Regions from separate parts of the Mesorhizobium sp. M6A.T.Cr.TU.017.01.1.1 genome, predicted to be linked through region 1. Evidence: riboswitches for the same ligand, from Rfam matches in the RefSeq annotation. Region 1 holds a riboswitch; each other region holds the start of a gene.
The links. A riboswitch is a leader RNA that binds a small molecule or an ion and turns the genes downstream of it on or off. The one in region 1 is predicted to bind thiamine pyrophosphate.

Region 1 (6,613 bases):
TGACCAACGCCGGCGAGACCGGCGCCTATTTCCGCGCCGAACTGACGAAAGCCGTCGGCGGCCACAAACATGTCGGTGACGTCCGCGGCGACGGCATGCTGGCGGCAATCGAGTTCGTCGCCGACCGGGACGACCGCGTGTTCTTCGACGCCTCGCAGAAGATCGGGCCGCAGGTCGCTACCGCCCTTGCGGCAAGCGGCGTCATCGGCCGCGCCATGCCGCAAGGCGACATTCTCGGCTTCGCGCCGCCGCTCTGCCTGACGCGCGAAGAGGCCGACATCGTCGTGTCGAAGACGGCGGATGCGGTGAAGAGCGTGTTTGCCAACATCTGAAAACTGACATGAACGCCATGACCAAAACCCTCCCCGCCACCATGGCCGCCGTGCAGCTGACTGGTCACGGCGGACCGGAAAAGCTCGTCTACCGCACCGACGTGAAAGTGCCGTCGCCCGCCCCTGACGAAGTGCTGATCAAGGTCACCGCTTGCGGCATGAACAACACCGATGTCTGGGTGCGACAGGGCGCCTATGGCACGGAGGAAGATGCTGCCGCCGTATCGACCTGGCGGCGTCAGGGCAACACGCTGACCTTCCCGCGCATCCAGGGCACCGACACGGTCGGCCACATCGTCTCAGTCGGCGATGGTGTCTCGCCGGACCGTATCGGCGAGCGGGTGATGGTCGACTTCTCCATCTACAACCGCGACGACGATTCACTCGCCGACATCGACTATATGGGCCACGGCCGTGACGGCGGCTATGCCGAGTATCAGACCGTGCCGGCCGAGAACGCCCATGTCGTCGACACCGAGTTGACCGATGTCGAACTCGCCACCTTCTGCTGCGCCTATCTCACCGGCGAGCAGATGCTGGAACGCGCCGCATTGAAGGCCGGCGAGCGCGTGCTGGTCACCGGCGCGTCGGGCGGCGTCGGCTCCGGCATCGTGCAGCTGGCGCGGGCGCGCGGCGCCATCCCATATGCCGTCGTCGGCAAGGGCAAGGAACAGGCCGTGCTCGACATCGGCGCCGAGGCGGTGATCACCCGTGGCGTGGCTGACCTGCCGGCTGCGGTAAATGAGTCGACCGGCGGCCAGCCGATCGACGTGGTGGCCGACCTGGTCGGCGGTGCGATCTTCAACGATCTGCTGCGCATCCTCAGGCCCGAAGGCCGCTACACCACAGCCGGCGCAATTGCCGGCCCGGTCGTGCAGCTCGATCTGCGCACCATGTATCTCAAGCAGTTGCAGCTGCATGGCTCCAGCCAGGGCACGCGGCACGACTTCCGCCGTATCGTTCGCTACATCGAAGACAAGAAGATCCGGCCGCTGGTCGGCGGCGTCTACAAGCTCTCCGATTTCCACCGCGCCCAGGCTGATTTCATTGCCAAGGACTTTGTCGGCAAGCTGGTGGTCGTTCCGGATGCTGTTTCGGATTTCGCTGCAACCCGTTGACAGCCAACACTAACAAGGACTCGGGCTGTTCGCCGACACGGTGAGATCGAGCGCGACATGGCCTTGCGGCGCGCCGAAACGAAGGAAGGCTTCCGACAGCGTCGCGAACACCGGTCCGGCGTCGCCTTTCAGCTTCGTGCAGAAATTCTTCGACCTGTCGAAGACGCCCGAAGTCTTGAGGAAGTCGATACAGCCGTAGATCTCGTCCATGTGATGGCCCTCGCCGAGCGGATAGAGCGAGAACTGCGCGGCGACCTCCTGTCCAAGCTTTTTCGCACTGTCGACATGCGCCCGCGCCGCGCCGATGCGCTCGGCCAGGGACAGCTCGTGGCTGCTGCCGGAAATCGGTGTGCAGATCGGATCGTCAGGCTCGCCCGGACAGCCGCGCGACACCGTCGCCGACAACACGCAATGCACGTCACTTGCCGCCGCCGATGCGAAGAGGTCGCGCATGGCCGGGAAAAGCTGTTCCGGCGGGCCGACGATCAGCGTCGAGATGTCGTCGGTCTCGATGCGGAAATTCGGTCGATAGGGGTCCATCGCCGAAAGTGCCCCAAGGATGACGTCGACAAAATCGTCGCACATCGGATACAGGGAAATCTGTGCACCTGAAAACATGGTCGCCTCGCTCCGCTGGCATTACCCAGATCAGCTTGAGGGACCGAAGGCTTGCACCCACCATCTCAGCCCCGGCAATACGGAGCGCCCCTGTCGATATGGGCGACGTAGCACCTGCGCAAAGGATGTTCAAGTAATGGTCCTGGGCAATCGTTCCCAGCAATCGCTTCAGACCAATTACCGAGCTTGGCGGCGCCGCCGAAGCTGCCGATCTCCCCCCTTGCGGGGGAGATGCCGGCAGGCAGAGGGGGGTGCTTCCCTCCGACCTGTCAATCGATCGCAGCCGCGCCCTCAAGCTGATTCGGGTTGGCAAGGCTGAAGTCGAAAGTTGGCGATCCTTCACACCCCCCTCTGTCCTACCGGACATCTCCCCCGCAAGGGGGGAGATTGGATACCGCTTCGGCTTTCGCCAATCACCAACGCCCATTCAGCCTCTGCCTTCGGGTGGGCTGTTCAGCCCTATAGTCCGACCTGCTTGACTGCGGCTTCGAGCGATCTTTCAAACGCGTCGATCATCTGATCGACCTGGGGCTCGGTGATGATCAGCGGCGGGCAGAAGGCCAGCGCGTCGCCCATGTTGCGCGAGATGACGCCGTTCTGCTGCATGAAGCCGTTGACAAGCCCGCCCAGCGCGCCGGCCGTCTCCCACGGCGTCTTGGTCACCTTATCGCCGACCAGTTCGACCGCCGCGATCAGGCCGACGCCACGCACCTCGCCGACAAGCGGGTGCGAAGCGAGGTTGCGCAGCCGTTTCTGCATATGCGCGCCGACCGTGCGCGCATTGCCGACAAGGTCGCGCTCCTCGATCAGCTTCAGGTTCTCGAGCGCGACCGCCGCCGCGACGGGATGGCCGCCGCCGGTGAAGCCATGACCGAAGGTGCCGATCCGATTGCTTTCGTCGGCAATCGGCTCGAACATTTTCTCGTTGATCAGCAGGGCCGAGATCGGCAGGTAGGAAGAAGAGATCTGCTTCGACAGCACCATGATGTCAGGCCTGATGCCGAAGGTCTGCGAACCGAACATCTCGCCGGTTCGGCCAAAACCGCAGATGACCTCGTCGGCGACGATCAGGATGTCGTACTTCGACAGGACCGCCTGTATCTTCTCCCAGTAGCCGGCCGGCGGAACGATGACGCCGCCGGCGCCCATGATCGGCTCGCCGAAGAAGGCGGCGATGGTTTCCGGGCCCTCGGCCAGGATCAGCTTTTCCAAGTCGTCGGCAAGCCGGCTCGAAAACTGCTCTTCGCTCTCGCCTGGCAGCGCCTCGCGCCAATGGTGCGGCGTCGACGTGTGCAGCACACTGGCGATCGGCAGGTCGAAGGAAATGTGATTGTTGGGCAGGCCGGTCAGGCTTGCCGAGGCGATGGTGACGCCGTGATAGCCGCGAATGCGGCTGATGATCTTCTTGCGTGCCGGCTGGCCGAGCGCATTCGACCGGTACCAGATCATCTTCATGGCCGTGTCGTTGGCCTCGGAGCCGGAATTGGTGAAATACGCCTTGCTCATCGGCACCGGCGCCATCTGCACCAGCTTCTCGGCGAGATCGATCAGCGGCGAATGCGATTTGGAGCCGAAGTCGTGATAATAAGGCAGCTTGGACATCTGGCGCACCGCCGCATCGACCAGCCGCTTCTCCGAGAAGCCGACCGCGACGCTCCAAAGCCCGGCCATCGCCTCGATGTAGCGGTTGCCGGCCAGATCCTCGACATAGATGCCGTCGCCCTTCTCGATGACGAGCGGCCCTGCTTCCTCATGCTTGCGGGCATTGGTGTAGCCGTGCATGTGATAGCTGATGTCGCGAGCTTCGGGAGAATTCGGTCGAGCGTCCATGATGGGTCCTGTCCTGCACGCCGGGTCCTGCCGCCGTTCGGCGCGCATCGCCTCTAGCATTAATGGTGTTTGGTGCATCTGTTTCTTGTAAGGGTGTCAAGCCCTTTCGGAAGGGCTGGCGGATGGACAAAGACATGCAGAATTTCAGCTTCGAGGCCTTGGAACGCGAGAAGCTGCGCCAAGCCGGCTGTGCGCATCGCCGAGACATGATTCCCGAACGGCTCACCAGCAGGCACAACAACAAGGCTGAGGTGGCCTGATCATGGACCACGTCGACTGCATCGTCGCCGGCGCCGGCGTCATTGGCCTCGCGATCGCGCGAGAGATGGCGCAGCGCGGGATGGACACCCTGGTCCTCGAGGCCGAGAATGCCATCGGCACCGGAACGAGTTCGCGCAATTCCGAGGTCATCCATGCCGGCATCTACTATCCGGCCGGATCGCAGAAGGCCCGGCTCTGCGTGGCAGGCCGGGAACAGCTTTACCGTTATTGCGAGAAGCGGGCGGTTCCGCATGCGCGCTGCGGCAAGCTCATCGTCGCCACAGATGCCGAACAGGAGCCGGTGCTTGCTTCCATTCTGGCCAACGCCTCTGCTTGCGGCGCGGGCGACCTGACACCCTTGACCGCAGCAGGGGCACGCGCGCTGGAGCCCAAGCTGCGGTGCACGGCCGCCCTGCTGTCGCCCGCCACCGGCATCATCGACAGCCACGCCCTGATGCTTGCTTTGCGGGGCGACGTAGAGGAGCACGGGGCGGCACTCAGCCTCAACACCCGCATCGTCTGCGGCCGCATCGAGGGTGGGCGCATCGTTCTCGACGCAGTCGACAGCACCAGCGGCGATGGCGTCGCCCGCTTCGGGCCGGACGTCGAATGGACGGATCAGCTCGACTATCGCGTCGATCCAACGCGTGGCGAGCGCTTCTACGATCCGCAAATACTGGCCGGACCTCGCCGCTGGCGACCTGCAGCCCGCCTATAGCGGCATCCGGCCGAAGCTGTCCGGTCCGGGCGAAGCCAATGCCGACTTCGTCATCCAGGACGCGGCGGTGCACGGCGTGGACAGTCTGGTCAATTTGTTCGGCATCGAGAGCCCCGGCCTGACCTCAAGCCTGACGATCGCCGACCATGTCGCGCAGCGGCTCGCGCCAAAGGCAAGCTAACCGAGGCGACATCGAGCGAGCGTGCCGCTGCCAAAAGCATAATCCAAAACGCCCGTAAGCCATCCGTAAGCCGGGGTCGCAGAACCTCGGTCCGTCGATCACAGCCGATCACCGGAGGCCTCGAGCTCTCCGGAACCGTCGGCTCCATGACGAGGAGGGTTCGATGCGATTCGACAACGATCACGCGCCACTCCGCCGGGACGACGCGCTATCCGAATGGCGCACTGCCTCGGCGCTGGCCGAGCTCTTGTCCTTCGAGCCGTCGAGTCTCGACGCGAAACCGAAGGCTGCGGGTCCTGGCCGGACCGCGGAGGCGCTTTCACGATTTGCGGCGGCGATCCGGGCGCGTATGGCCGGTCCTGGCGGCTACTACAATCTTGGCAACGCGCTCGGGCTGGTGATGGGCGTCACGATCCAGCTCGCCGCCCCTCAGGGATCCGGCATGCGCGGCGGCGCCGCGCTGTTCGACTATTTCGCTGGCAGCAGCAGTGCGGTGGCGCTGACGTTGGCAACGCTGGTCTTCTTCTGCAGCGGCGAGGTCTATCACCGCGCCTGGGCCGGGCGGGATGTCCCCGATCCAGCGCTTAACCGCCTCGCCGATCTCCTGTCGGGGATCGGCGCGATCGGGCTTGGCGCAGCACTGTTCCTGTTCGGCCAGCCGGTGCTGGCGGCGACCGCCGGACTGCTGCATGCGCTCGGCAAGTTCGGCAGCGCCGCCTACAGGCCCGGCGCCAGCGTGCCCGGGTGGCCGGCTGGATGGCCCGATCTGTTCCGCAGTGCGGTGCTGGCCAGCCGCCTGCCGGCGATGCTCGCGGCGGCGCTGTCGATGGGCGCCGCCTTGCCTGAGGTGTGGTTGGGCGGTTCCCCTGCCCTCGTTGCCGCGCCGCTGACATTGCTTGCCTGCTATCTGCTGTGGGCCAGGGCCGACCTTCTCCTGTTTGCCAACAGCGCTGGCGAAAGCGCGCCCGCACTGCCCACCACGGCACGGCCCATGCCCTTGCATCCTCGACCGCCCAAGGCAACCAAACGACCGGGACCATCGATATGAAGCACCGTTTCGAAGCTATACCGAACCCAAGCTGCCGGTTCGAGATCTGGGACAATGAGAACGACGAGCCCGTCGTCCATCACGACCGGCTGCTCACCTTCGCCTCGGCGAAGTTGGCGGCAAGGATCGCCGACTTCCTCAACGAGGGCCGCAGCCACCGGCGCCGCGCCGGCGCCGCCAAATGGCGAGTTGCGGACCGCGATGTCGACCGGGGAGGGTGATCGCCACGCTGCTCTACCTCGGGGAAATCCAGGTCTCCCCGACCTTGGCGTCCATGCCGGTATTCAAGGCTAGCGCCAAGGATCCACTGCTGGGCTGGATCGCATCCGGAAGCAGTCTTCACATCAACCTCGGCGGAGAATCCACCTACGATGTTTCCCTCAAGGGCAGTGCCCAGGCCGCCAAGGCCTTTGCGGCAGCCTGCAACTCATGAGACCCTGCAGTTCGTGAGAACCTGTAGTTCATGAGAGCGTCGGAGGAGTGTCGCCATGACCGATGAGCCAGGCC
Region 2 (6,613 bases), on a different contig from region 1:
TATCTGCCCACGCCGACGCGTCCGGCGCGACCAGGCGTGGACATCCACGCTGATGCAATCGGCCAGATCCTTGCCGGGCGCTATCTTGTAGAGCCAACGCTAGCGCGTACGCTGGAGCGGCTGTGGTTGGTCCTCAGTGGCATCGTTTTCATCGGGCTTTCAGGAGTGCTCGCCGAGCGTGTCGCGCTCGGCGCACTCGCTCTGGCGCTCCTGGCTGCCACGCCCTTCGCGTTCGGCGCTCTCGAATACAGCCTGCAGGGTGCACTCTATGATCCATTGCAGCCGGCGCTTGCGACGATCCTCGTAGCCGGCTTCGAAGGCTATGTCCTCTACAGGCGCAGCGAGCAGCGTCGGTCCACCCTGGCACGGCAGTTTTCCCAATATCTGTCGCCCTCCGTGGTGCAGCGCCTCGCAAATTCGGACACCGAAGCGATCCTGTCCGGAGAAAAGCGCGAGATCACAATCCTGCTGAGTGACATACGCGGCTTCACGACGATGAGCGAACAACTCGGTGCCCAAGAAATCGGAAAGGTGGTCAATCACTTTCTCGGCCTTGCGACCGATGAGATACTCAAGCGCGACGGGACGATCGACAAGTTCATGGGCGATGCCGTGCTAGCCTTCTGGAACGCGCCGCTTGATCAGCCAGATCATCGCGAGCGCGCGCTCGAGGCGGGGCTTGCCCTGATCGAACGGGTGAAGCGCGAAAATGCCGGTTTCGCCGCGCGCGGGCATCCCTCCATCGAAATCGGCGTCGCCATCGAGACTGGCATCTGCTCCGTAGGGAATTTCGGCTCCGAACGGCGCTTCGATTACACCGCGATCGGCTCGCCGGTGAACCGCGCGGCACGGCTCGAGTCAACGACCAAAAAGCTGAGGATCCCTCTGGTGCTTGGTCCCGGATTTGCGCAGGGAGCATCAATGCCAGTTGTGCAGGCAGGTGTGTTTGAACTGCAAGGCTTCAAGGGCGAGGTGTCGATTTTCACCGTTCCGGAGATGTACGCCTCGTCGCGATCTGCCGAGGAAGTCATATGATGTTTGGCACCGGCTCAACTCGCTACCTCATTGGCAGCCGGCGAGCGAAAGCCAAGGGCGGCGGAAATCCGATGGGCGGCCTGGGCTACCATGTCGCCCAGTTCGCTTATGCGTTCTTCCGGCACCCGGTTTTCCGGGGCGGCGATGTTCAGCGCCGCGATTATCTTACCCGGTGCCACGAAAACCGGTGCGGTGATCGGCGCCGTTCGGGCCCAGGATGGCGAAAATCATGCCGCGCGGCACATCGAGATCGATACCATCGACGGCGCGCAGCTTGCCGAACGTTTTGACGAGGCCGCGGGCGGAAATGGCTGACTGGGCAAGACCCGTGGAGGACAAGCCCATAGGAGAAGTTTCGTTCATGCAATCATCCAGCAGTCGCGAAATAAAGGCCAATTTCGGCGCGATGGCTGTCGTCAATTCCTCGGCAGGCGCACGAGCTTATCGTCTGGCTTGTCCTCATGCTAGAGGCTCCAACCATGTACCACTACTTGGCCGCCGAGGCTGAAGAGCCGGTCAGATCATATGTCGGACGGATCTCTACTCATCGCTGGGTTTCTCATTCGATCACGGCGCAGGCCTGACGATTTCCGGCATCACCGGCAGGCTGGCTTTTGTAGTCGTCCTGTCCGCCGTGGATCATCAATGCCTTGCCTCGTATTGCCGTTTCTCCACCGTCCAGTTTGACCATGCTGTTGAAAGCCTGGGCACGCAAAACGCCGTCGGCGCCGACCCGCTGATTTGGCATGTCGCCCGCGTGCGGGCCTTTTCCAGTGAGATATCCATGTTCGGCATTCGTCGGATTGAAGTGCCCACCTGCCGAGTCATGGCCGGTCTGATGGTCGCACTTTCCGGTTTCATGAACATGGAACGCGACCCATTCACCCGCCGGCAGTCCTGTTACGTCCAACGCTATCAGCACACCCTGCGCTGTCTCGGTCAGCGTGGCCGTTCCGTTCTTCTCGCCAGCCATGTTGACGAATTCGGCTTTCGCGGTCGCGGTGTCCTGAGCCGCTGCAGGCATCGCGACCGCCAGCGCCAATCCTGTTGTTGCAAGCAAATTTTTCATCAGTTGGCCTCCGGTTGTACAAGGACCCCAAACAACAACGGGGCCTCTTCGTTCCATTTGGGAATGTCTCCGGCACGGCCGCCAGAGAAGCGGGTGATGCGTAGAACTCGATAGTCTCCGTGTATAAGTGAAGTTTCACGACGTTGGTTTACACCAATTCGAAGAGTTCCGCGGTTTGCCAACCTGCCAGCAGTATGATGAGAATACCAATGAGCCTGAGAAGCGTCTTTTCAGCGATTGTTTTCACTACCAGTCCGGCCATCGGCGCTGCGACCACGCCGCCAAGGATCAAGCCGGCAACGGGGATTAGATTTTCCATCAGCCCCCCAGCCTCCTCCCAATGGCCCGTTAGTAACGCAAACAAGAAGGTCAGAGACACCGAGAACGTGATGAGGAACTCGCTGGCATTTACCGTGCCAATAACGTAGCGGGGCGTCCCGCCAAAACCGAGAAGCCCGGTCGTCACTATGGGTCCCCACCCGCCACCGCCTGCGGCATCGAGAAATCCACCACCAAGCCCAAGGGGAGGTACCACGCCTGCCGGGACCGGATTGCTTGGGATCCGCCGGAATGAACGGAACAGGAGCCAAGCTCCGACCAGCGCAAGGTATGTGGTCACATACGGCTTCATGACGGCTCCTTCAAACGAGGTGAGCACAAAAGCGCCGAGGACGCCGCCGATCACGCCAAATGGCATCAGCCGCCAGAAAAGCTTCCAGTCAATGTTGCGGTGATAGAGGTGAGCCGAACCTGAGGCCGCAGTGGTAAACAGCTCAGCCGCGTGAACTGAAGCCGAAGCGTGTGCAGGAGACACGCCAAACCCCAGTAGGGTTGTCGAGGAAACGACGCCGTAGGCCATGCCGAGAGCCCCGTCCACGGCTTGAGCTACAAACCCCACGAACGCAAAAAGAAGGAATTCTTGCATTTCGCTCTCCAACAAAGTGCGGGTCGCAATTGGCGATAGAGAAACCCGCTGCCTACAACGTATGCAATTATACCTTCACGCTTCCACAATTCATCAAACGCGTGGCATCGATAATGGTGACGACGAACGGAAAACGATCCGCTCGACCGGCGCCTTTCCTCATATCCTCAAAGTCATTTGGCCTCTCAGAATATTGAGAGCGATCTAGAACAGGATGCCGGGTTGGCACCTCCTCTGTCCGCCCAGATGTCCCTGATGGAACCGCAACCTCCTCTGACCCGAGGTTTTACGAGCCGGACGCAGACTTGCAGCTCCACCCTTTATCTGTTTAATTGCCGCCATCCACAGGGGTGCTCCGTATCGTCGGGGCTGAGAGATGGGCTGCAAGCCCGTAAACCCTAGAGCTGATCTGGATAATACCAGCGGAGCGAGGCGGGAGATGTTTTCTGGCGCACAGATTTTTCTTTTTCCGATGTCCGGCGATTTCGTCGGCCCGCTCGAGGGCCATGTCACGATCGCGGTCTCGGCCAAAAACCCGACCCCACGCTGATCTTTCGCGCCGGAGGTCTCGCATGTCCCAGTCTTTCTCCGCCGCGCCGCGAATGGTAGCCTTGTTCGCCAAGGTCGGACCGGCCTTGCTATCGGTCGGCACGCTGGTTTTGGCCTGGGAGCTCTATGCGCGCATCTCGCCCACCACGCTGCCCGCGCCGTCACGAGTCCTCGCCCAAGCCATCCAGCAGCGCCAGGCGCTGTTCGACAACACCGTGCCGACCATCAGCGCCACATTGGCGGGTTTCGCCTGCTCGCTGGCCGTTGCCTTCATCCTTTCGGTGCTGATCGACTTCTTCAAGCCGCTGCGCCGCGCCCTGTTCCCGGTATTCATCATCAGTCAGACCCTGCCGCTGGTGGCGATCGCCCCGCTGGTCGTTCTCTGGTTTGGCTTCGGGCTGACGCCGAAGATCATGCTGGTCGCGCTCGTGACTTTCTTTCCCATGCTGGTCGCGCTGGTGCAGGGTTATGAATCGACGGATCGGGACATCTCGGCGCTTCTGAGTTCGATGGGCGCTTCCCGCATGCGCATTTTCCTGCTGGCCCGCCTGCCCTCGTCGCTGCCCTATTTCTTCGCGGGCCTGCGCATTTCGATCACCTATGCCGTGGTCGGCGCCATCTTCGCGGAATATGCCGGCGCGGCCAAAGGGCTCGGTATCTACATGCTCAACGCCAAGAACAATTTCCGGCCCGATCTCGTGCTCGCGGCCGTGCTGGTCAGCGCCTTGCTCACGCTGGCCCTATTTGCCGCCACGGTGCTGATCCAGCGCGCCGCCATGCCATGGGAACGGCTCGATGCCGCGCGAAAATCATGAACAGGCGGCTGGAATTGCGCCAGATCAGCAAAAGTATTGGCGATGTCGACGTGCTTGCCGGCATCACCCTGCATGTCGAGCCGGGCGAATTCGTTTCAATCCTCGGCCCCTCCGGAGCCGGCAAATCCACGATCTTCAGGTTGCTGACGGGCGGTCTCGAAGGCCACGACGGCGGCATCGACTTCGACGGGCGGCCACTGGCCGACGCGCGCCGACCGTTTGCCTTCATGCCGCAGCACGACGCCCTGATGCCCTGGCGCACGGTTATCGACAACACCGCGCTCGGCCTGGAAGTCCAGGGCATGTCCCGTAAGGCGGCGCGCGACAAGGTGGCGCCGCTCTACGGCGAATTCGGCCTTGCGGGCTTCGAGCAAAAGTATCCGGCGCAGCTTTCGGGCGGAATGCGCCAGCGCGCCGCGCTGTTGCGTACCGTCGTTCAGGACCGCGCCATGCTGTTGCTCGACGAACCGTTCGGCGCACTCGACGCCCTCACGCGCACCGGCATGCAGCGCTGGCTTCAGACGATGTGGGACCGACACCGCTGGACCGTCCTGCTGATCACCCACGATGTCCGCGAGGCGGTCTTCCTGTCCGACCGCATCTATGTGCTGAGCGGCCGCCCTGCCCGCGTGCTGCGCGAAATCGCCATTCCTCTTCCGCGCCCGCGCAAAGATCTTGCCTCTCCGGAAGCCACCGCCATCGAAGCCGACATCGTCGATACCCTTCTCGATCCACAGCTCGCCCAAAGGATATGACCATGCTTTCCAGACGCCTCTTCATCGCTGCCGCATTGATCGCCGGGCTCGGACCCGTCACGCCCGTCTTCGCCCAGCAGACTGTCACCGTCGCTCTCGACTGGACGCCGAACACAAACCATGTCGGACTCTATGTCGCCCGGGCGAAAGGCTTCTACACTGAGGCCGGGCTCGACGTGCAGATCCTGCCCTACACCGACACTGCGGCCGGTACGCTGATCGCCAACCGCGTGGCCGATTTCGGTATACTAGGATCCATAGGATTGTTCACCCAACGCACGGCCGGCGCCGACCTCGTCGCCACCTACGCCATCATGCAGACGGAAACCGGCAGGCTGGCCTTCAATGCGGACCGCGCCGATATACAATCCCCCAGGGACCTGGACGGCCTGACCTATGGCGGTTTCGGCAGCGCCTGGGAGAATGCGCTGATCGGCACCATCATCCGCCATGACGGCGGCGACGGCAAATTCGAAACGGTGACGCTGGGCACCTCTGCCTATGAGGCCTTGGCCAATGGCGCAGTCGATTTTACGCTCGAAGTCTACACTTGGGAGGGGATCAAAGCGGAGCTTGACGGCAAGGCCCAGCGCGCCTTCCGCTACGCGGATTTCGGCGTGCCCGACCAACACACCAATTTCATTGGCTCGAGCCGCGCCTACCTCGAGAAAAACAAGGACACGGCAACCGCGTTCATCGCCGCGACTAGGCGCGGCTACGCGTTCGCCGTCGAACATCCGAAAGAAGCGGCTGACATGCTGATCGGAGCAAACAGCGACGTGCTGACCAACCGTCCGTTGATCGAGGCATCACTGAAGGCGCTGGTCGACGGCCACTATCTACAAAGCCCCGCCGGGGCGATCGGCACGATCGATCCCGCAAAGATGGAGGCTATCGGCGACTACCTGTTCAAGGCCGAAATCCTGCGCGACGGCGATGGAAACCCGGTCAGCGAACGACCCGATTTCGCGGCCTATTACAGCAACGCCTATCTGGCCGACCAAAAATGAGCCCGCCGCGGCGCATGCATCTCAATGCCGTGATCTTCGGCCTCGGCAGTCACGAGGCCGGTTGGCGCATGCCCGAAAGCGACCCGCTTGCCTCGACCAGCCTGGCCTACTGGGTCGATATCGCCCGGCGCGCGGAGGCTGCCGATTTCGACGCTCTGTTCCTCGGCGATGTGCTGGCCTTGCAGGGTGGTGCCGATCGGCATCTTTCCGACGCGATGGATCCGCTGCTGATCCTATCGGCGATCGCTGCCGTCACCAGCAGGATCGGACTGATCGGGACTGCATCGACCAGCTTCGATCACCCTTTCCACCTGGCTCGGCGCTTCGCCTCTCTCGACCACATCAGCAAAGGCCGTGCGGGCTGGAACATCGTCACCTCGTCCAACGTGCTCGAGGTCCGTAATTTCGGACTGGACGCCATGCCGGAGCATGACGAGCGCTATGCCCGCGCAGCC
Region 3 (6,613 bases), on a different contig from region 1:
CGCGAACGCCGCGCAGTCGGCCATCGCCCGCGGCCATTCCCGTGCATTCGATCTGGCGATCGAAACCGGCACCAGCCGAAGCGTCGGCGCCGAAGTGGAACTCGACGCCCATCGCCGCCAGCCCATCATGAAGTGCTGCCATCGCCTGACGCGGGTCGAGATGGGCTTCGTCGGGGAAGAGCAGTCCGCGGCGGAAGCGGCCGGCGAGGTCGGGCTCGAGCAACACGATTTCATCCTCATCGACACGCCGATGACCCGAGGTGCGGCTGGCGAACCGGTCGAGTTCGCCCGCATCGCGCGGTGCGGCCACGAGCAGCGTGCCGGCCCGTGTGACCTGGCCTGGCGTCGCCGCATCCCACCAGTCGGCGGCATCGCGTCCGAGATCGAGCACCGGCTGCTCGGCGCTTTCGCACTCGCACCACGGCGCCAGCATGCCGCCGGCGAACCACGATGCATTGCCGCCGATGCCGTGCCGGATCTCGGCGACTGTGACCGTCGCGCCTCGGATGGCGAGTTCGAAGGCCGCGGCAAGGCCGGCAACGCCGGCCCCTTTGACCAGCACCCTCATGACGGTTCCGGCGCCTCTGGCATGAGCGGTACGCCGGCCTCGTCCGCTGGCATGTAGAGATCGCCACCTTCGCGATATTTTGCCGCCATGGCCGCCATGCCCTCTTTCTGGGCCTCGGCACGGATGTCGTGGGAGATGCGCATGGAGCAGAATTTCGGCCCGCACATCGAGCAGAAATGCGCCACTTTGTGCGCTTCCTTGGGCAAGGTCTGGTCGTGGAAGGAGCGTGCTGTTTCGGGGTCGAGCGACAGGTTGAACTGGTCCTCCCAGCGGAACTCGAAGCGCGCGCGGGAAAGGGCATTGTCCCTGACTTTCGCCGCCGGATGCCCCTTCGCCAGATCGGCCGCATGGGCGGCTATCTTGTAGGTGATGACGCCTACCTTGACGTCGTTGCGGTCGGGAAGGCCGAGATGCTCCTTCGGCGTGACGTAGCAAAGCATTGCGGTGCCGAACCAGCCTATCATGGCGGCGCCGATCCCTGAGGTGATGTGGTCATAGCCAGGCGCGATATCGGTCGTCAGCGGTCCAAGCGTATAGAACGGCGCCTCTCCGCAGACGGCGAGCTGCTTGTCCATGTTCTCCTTGATCTTGTGCATCGGCACGTGGCCCGGGCCTTCGATCATCACCTGGCAGTCCTTCGCCCAGGCGACCTGCGTCAGCTCGCCGAGCGTTTCCAATTCGGCGAATTGCGCTGCGTCATTGGCGTCGGCGATCGAGCCTGGACGAAGCCCGTCGCCGAGTGAAAAGGACACATCATAGGCGCGGCAGATGTCGCAGATTTCCGCGAAATGCTCGTAGAGGAAGCTCTCCCGGTGATGGTGCAGGCACCATTTGGCCATGATCGATCCGCCGCGCGAGACGATGCCCGTGACCCGGTCTACGGTCAGCGGGATGTAGTGCAGCCGCACGCCGGCGTGGATGGTGAAATAGTCGACACCCTGTTCGGCCTGCTCGATCAGCGTGTCGCGGTAGACCTCCCAAGTCAGGTCCTCGGCAATGCCGTTGACCTTTTCGAGAGCCTGGTAGAGCGGCACCGTGCCGATCGGCACCGGCGAATTGCGCACGATCCATTCGCGGATGTTGCGGATATTGCGGCCGGTCGACAGGTCCATCACCGTGTCGGCGCCCCAGCGGATCGCCCAGACCATTTTTTCGACCTCTTCGGCCATTGACGATGTGACAGCGGAGTTACCGATGTTGGCGTTGATCTTGACCAGGAAATTTCGCCCGATGATCATCGGTTCGCTCTCTGGATGATTGATGTTGGCGGGAATGATCGCCCGCCCGCGCGCCACCTCGTCGCGCACGAATTCCGGCGTGACGAAGTCCGGGATCGCCGCGCCGAAGCTCTCACCGTCGCGCTCAAGCTTGCCGCGCACGATCTCGCGTCCAAGGTTCTCGCGGATAGCCACGGACTCCATTTCAGGCGTAATGATGCCGGCGCGCGCATAGGCAAGCTGAGTCACCGCCTTGCCGGCCTTGGCCCTGAGAGGCCGGTTGCGAATGGGGAATTCCGGCGTCAGGCGCTCGCCCGTGACGAATCCATTGTCTTCCGGCCGGACATGGCGGCCGTCATAGGCCTCGACATCGCCGCGAGCCGTGATCCATTCGTGGCGAAGCCGGGCAAGGCCCCTTTCCATGCTGGTTTCGACAGTCGGGTCCGTATAGGGGCCGGACGGATCGTAGACGGTGACGGGTGGCTCGCCGGCAGTCGGATGAACAGAGATTTCGCGCATCGGCACCCTGATCTGGGGGTGGAGGAGGCCGGGCTTGTGGATTTTCCGCGAGGCGGGCAGTGGTCCCGTCGACACGGCGGGGGTGAGGGCATTCATCGTGAGGCTCCTTTGCTCATGCATTGGAGACCCAGTTCTGTGCCGGAAGGATGAAAAGACGCTTCTGTCGACCTGCCGAAACAGGACCTCGGGCATAAACTCCCGCAAAGCGCTTGCACCGTCCCTACGCCAGTATGAACTGGATCAGGTTCAACGGGTCACTGCGCCGCGAAAGCAAGCAGTATCTCAGCCCCTTGCCGGGACTCCCCTGGTGAATGCGTCAGGTTGGACGGGCCGACGCTATCTTGTCAAGCGCATTCGGGCGCCTTCGGCCGGTGGCGATGACCGGCGGCCTGTCAAAACCGGGCGGAGAGCTCGCGCATGCATCGGGGACAAGTCACGCCCCGGAGACCAGGGCTGGAATGGCCAAAGCCTCTTTCGCTTCGTGAAGGATGGAGAAACTGTATCGGCCATGTGCGTCGAGATCCACCGAGTAGCTCAGGCGGTCACGGATGTGGTTATCCTGGTCCAAGGTGACGATTCGCGGCTTCAGCGAGGTGATTTGCACCTCGTCCAGGTAAATGGAGTTGCAGATAATGATCTGGTCGTCGGGCTGGCAGGTGCGGGCGGCCGCTCGATTCAGGATGCAGCATCGGCGGCGTTCCCGATACCAATGATATCTTGCGGGCAACTTATGCAATCACCGGCTTCGTAAAACCCGACGGCGGCGGCCGTGTCCTGGCGCTGAGGATGTGCCGCTGTTCCAGCAGAGAAATCGCATGGGCCGCGGAGTTTTCGCTCTGCGTGGACGAGTTGACGCAATCGTTTAGCTTGCTTGCAGTTCGTACGACCGCCTTTGAAAGCAACTAAGCTATTGCATTGATATGTTGGTGCGGCGATCGATCGCTACATATCCGGCCGCCATTATCCGAGTATTGATCCGCCTGCTGTTGGCGTTGCCGTACATGGCAATCCCTGCGGGGTCGTCGGCGGCCGGATCGGCCGTGCCCTCCAGTCTGAATTCCCCTGCCGAAAACTTCCCTGGCTTGGCTATGCATGCGGTAGATGAGATCGCCGCCTACCGCGACCTGGTCGAGGAAGGCATCGACGCGAAGAATATCGCCGCCCAGTTCGGACAGTCTGGTTATCGCCATGCGTCAGCGGCTCAGACTTGCGGTCTCGAGAGCGGCCTTGCGGGTCACCTCCCTTATGATTCAGATGTTGGAAGACGGCTTCTCGTTACCCAATAGAAATGGCGACTACGGAACGCGATCGCGGCCATCAGGAAACACCTGTCTTCGGCTCAACCTCGACATGGCGTCCGATCGACCGCAGATATACAGCTATCTCGTCCATGAGATGATCGCGTTCGCCGTAGATTTCAGCAATCCTACGCAGCTGTGGCTCGACGGCCCTCCGTTGCGCCGGCGTCAAATCAGCATCGCCAAAGACGTATCCCAAGTTGCCAATCGCGCAAATGTTGCAGCCGGCGTCCGCAACTGCTTGCACGAATGCGGGAATGTCTTTTTCTTGCATGGTCTTCATGTCGAATCTCTCGTGAATGGCGAGCTCGCGCCCCCATGCTGCCTTTTCAGCGTGTCCTCTGGGCGGCGCAAGCCTTGAGCGTGATTGTGCCCGGGCAACCTCGACTATCCCGTCTGCCAACGCTCTTTAGAGTCGGTGGGGTCTGGTGATCGCAGGCTGGGCCACTCAAAAGCTTGCAAGAAGAAAGTCATGGCGACCATTGCTCAAGATCGCAAGGGTGCGTGCAAGACCTTCCGTTGGCAGTCATGCACGCCCACTCAGAGAGAGTCCGGCCGCGGAAATTCTCCCTTATTCGTAAGAGACACGGCGGATTGCCTTCCGACGGCACCCTTGCTGCAACGTGCGACCTAACGAGACATATCTCGTTCGCGTTCCCTCGACCTGTCTTCGTATTGCTGCTTGCCCTGCGATTTCAGGCCCTCTGCTAGCTCCTCGGCCGCTCTTTGGCCTGCAATGTCACTATTCAAGATCATGTCCGGCATCCCTGGATGGTCATAACCGTAACGCGCATGCAGCTTCCCTCAAGCGCAGCGCGTATCCGTCGATTAGTTTCGTCGTCCGGAACCCGAAGCCCTTATCCGGCCTGGTGTATCCATCATTCAACCGGTATACCGTTCCAAACTTTGGCGGACCATTTACCTCAGGCATGATCATCTCGCGTGACATTGTTTTTTGGCGGCGCCATCATCGCACGTGGCATTTTCTAAAAATCAAGACGTGTTAATTTGTAAAATCAGGGATGTGGCCGCGCCCGCTGCGAGGATTTGCAGGTAGCTCTTCAGCTCCAACACGATGTGTGAGGCGGCGGTGGAAAAAGGCAACCGACTTTTAATTGGCGGTACTTACTTCGGAAGCGCTGCAATCGATCCTGAGGATACTATTGATCGCGAGCGCCCAATGCGTCCGCCGTTGGATCCAGGTGACCTCGCCGCTCGCTCCGCGTTCGGCGCCCGTCGCAGAAAGGTAATCGCGCAATTGCTGCACATGCGCCTCGCGGACGTAGGCGTGGGATTCACGTCCGATTTCCAATTGATCGCGGCGTCGACCCGTCCTTTGATGATCGCGAAGGCATCGGCCCGTCCGGCGATATGCTTCGTCGCGAGCTCAGATTGCGATCTCGGGCACAAGGCGAGATCACAGTTCTGCGATCTGTGGTAACGCGAGCCCGCGAAGCGCCGCCGCGGCCTCTCTTTGGAATCTGGCCGAGAATCGTCGTCGTCTGAGATCAGTTGATCGAGCAGTTCGCGCGCGCGGGACGCGCTTGCGTCCAGTCTCTCCCGCGAGCTCGCCCGTGAGAAGCTCCTCCATCAGCTTCTGAAGGATGACGCCCCGACGCGCTCCGGCACCGACCACCTCCGGATGCTCAACGTGGCTCTCTGAGGTCACGACCCCATCGAGAGGGTCGCCCAGCCGATCAGCGTCGTGCCAACTGGGCCGGCGCCAGACGACCGGTGGGGCACTTTCCTCAATGCACCGCTGTTCGGCGGCAAACATGTCGGAAGACTGCTCGTTCGGCCGGGAGGCCAGCGGCTGCGTTTCCCGACGCGCAAAGGACGAAGCTCCAGCTCGGGAATTTCATACTGACGCAGATCGATAGAGCTGAACCAGGAGTCTTTTGACGCCTGAGGGTGTGGGGGACAATCAGAATATCTCGCACCCGTATGCAGGCCACATACCAGGTACGCTCACGCTGATTGGCATCTCGCCGGTTCACCGCCATTGCCTCAAGATGGCGGCCCCGCGACACGCTGTGTGGGGTTTGTCAGGTCCGCGCCACAGGCTTGGTAAGCCGATGTGTTGTTTGCCGTCGGCTAAAGAGCTGAACAGCAAGCATAAACTTCTGTCGCCGGCTCGATCCGTCAGATTGGAACGAGATTTGCACCCTTGAGGGTGAGACGACGGCAGCAGCCGACCGGCTCTCCTGTCGCGGACCCCGCGATCGACATAACCAAGGAAGGAGCCCAGCATAGCACAGGCACCGCCAGCCGAGAACTCCCCGATGGCCGGCGCGAGCCATGGGTCGGTGGTAGATCGGCTGGTCGGCATCGACCTCGCTCGGGGCCTGGCTGTCTTCGGGATGTGTGCCGCCCATCTCGGTCCCGACCCCGGCGAAGGAGGACTAGTCGGGTTTCTGATGGAACTAACCCATGGGCGGTCGTCCGCCCTGTTTGCCGTATTGGCTGTTTTTTCGATTCTCCTGATTACCGGTCGCAAGGCGCCGAAGTCGGGGGTTGCAGGTAGACAGGCCATTGCCAGAGTCGCAATTCGTGCCCTTGTTTTGGTCGCGCCCGGATGCGGCCCGACGCTTGGGCGGTGCCATGAAAGATGAAATGGCCGCCTCCGGTCTCGTTGACGAATTGGAGGCTATGGTGGCAAATAGACGCGTTGTCTGATCGCCGCTTTGATACTGGCGGTCCGATCCTGCTCAGACATTTAGATCCTTCAAGTTCACCTTCGGCCGCGTCGGCATCTTGCCGACTGGCTTTACGCATCCACGTCATTCCGCCGATGCTTCTGCACCGGGCCAAGTCGACATTTATCCCCACTTGGTGCCTCTTACAGACCATCGTGTTTCAGCATCAGTCGGTTCCTATTTTGCCGAGACTCAGGACCGATTGATACTGTGCCGTTAGTGAACGCTACCCGGGATCTCGACTGGCTAAAGGCTCGTTGTTCGCAGCTCATCCTGGCCAAGACGTTGTTAGCTGGCCATTTCAACACCATCGAA

Region 2: it holds a riboswitch for thiamine pyrophosphate, as region 1 does, so the genes downstream of both, EOB36_RS03270 (ABC transporter permease) here and EOB36_RS11145 (YkoF family thiamine/hydroxymethylpyrimidine-binding protein) in region 1, are expected to answer to the same signal.
Region 3: it holds a riboswitch for thiamine pyrophosphate, as region 1 does, so the genes downstream of both, thiC (phosphomethylpyrimidine synthase ThiC) here and EOB36_RS11145 (YkoF family thiamine/hydroxymethylpyrimidine-binding protein) in region 1, are expected to answer to the same signal.

Annotation. Positions count from the first base shown of each region.
Region 1 covers NZ_RZTA01000026.1:20,975-27,587, forward strand. Annotated here, with positions in the region: gene EOB36_RS11135 (aspartate aminotransferase family protein) at 1-332, shown strand, start outside; gene EOB36_RS11140 (alcohol dehydrogenase family protein) at 341-1,450, shown strand; gene EOB36_RS11145 (YkoF family thiamine/hydroxymethylpyrimidine-binding protein) at 1,460-2,068, opposite strand; TPP riboswitch at 2,059-2,170, opposite strand; gene EOB36_RS11150 (aspartate aminotransferase family protein) at 2,528-3,898, opposite strand; gene EOB36_RS35735 (hypothetical protein) at 4,033-4,158, shown strand; partial or broken gene EOB36_RS11155 (FAD-dependent oxidoreductase) at 4,161-5,058, shown strand; gene EOB36_RS11160 (hypothetical protein) at 5,222-6,106, shown strand; gene EOB36_RS11165 (hypothetical protein) at 6,103-6,327, shown strand; gene EOB36_RS11170 (hypothetical protein) at 6,324-6,539, shown strand; gene EOB36_RS11175 (nuclear transport factor 2 family protein) at 6,595-6,613, shown strand, end outside.
Region 2 covers NZ_RZTA01000006.1:55,619-62,231, reverse strand. Annotated here, with positions in the region: gene EOB36_RS03295 (adenylate/guanylate cyclase domain-containing protein) at 1-1,035, shown strand, start outside; gene EOB36_RS34860 (hypothetical protein) at 1,201-1,455, opposite strand; gene EOB36_RS03280 (superoxide dismutase family protein) at 1,595-2,104, opposite strand; gene EOB36_RS03275 (sulfite exporter TauE/SafE family protein) at 2,253-3,029, opposite strand; TPP riboswitch at 3,366-3,478, shown strand; gene EOB36_RS03270 (ABC transporter permease) at 3,602-4,393, shown strand; gene EOB36_RS03265 (ABC transporter ATP-binding protein) at 4,387-5,148, shown strand; gene EOB36_RS03260 (ABC transporter substrate-binding protein) at 5,145-6,158, shown strand; partial or broken gene EOB36_RS34855 (LLM class flavin-dependent oxidoreductase) at 6,155-6,613, shown strand, end outside.
Region 3 covers NZ_RZTA01000015.1:68,295-74,907, reverse strand. Annotated here, with positions in the region: gene thiO (glycine oxidase ThiO) at 1-568, opposite strand, end outside; gene thiC (phosphomethylpyrimidine synthase ThiC) at 565-2,400, opposite strand; TPP riboswitch at 2,504-2,620, opposite strand; partial or broken gene EOB36_RS07440 (aspartate 1-decarboxylase) at 2,738-2,995, opposite strand; gene EOB36_RS07435 (hypothetical protein) at 3,231-3,590, shown strand; gene EOB36_RS07430 (hypothetical protein) at 3,622-3,885, opposite strand; gene EOB36_RS07425 (hypothetical protein) at 4,693-5,043, shown strand.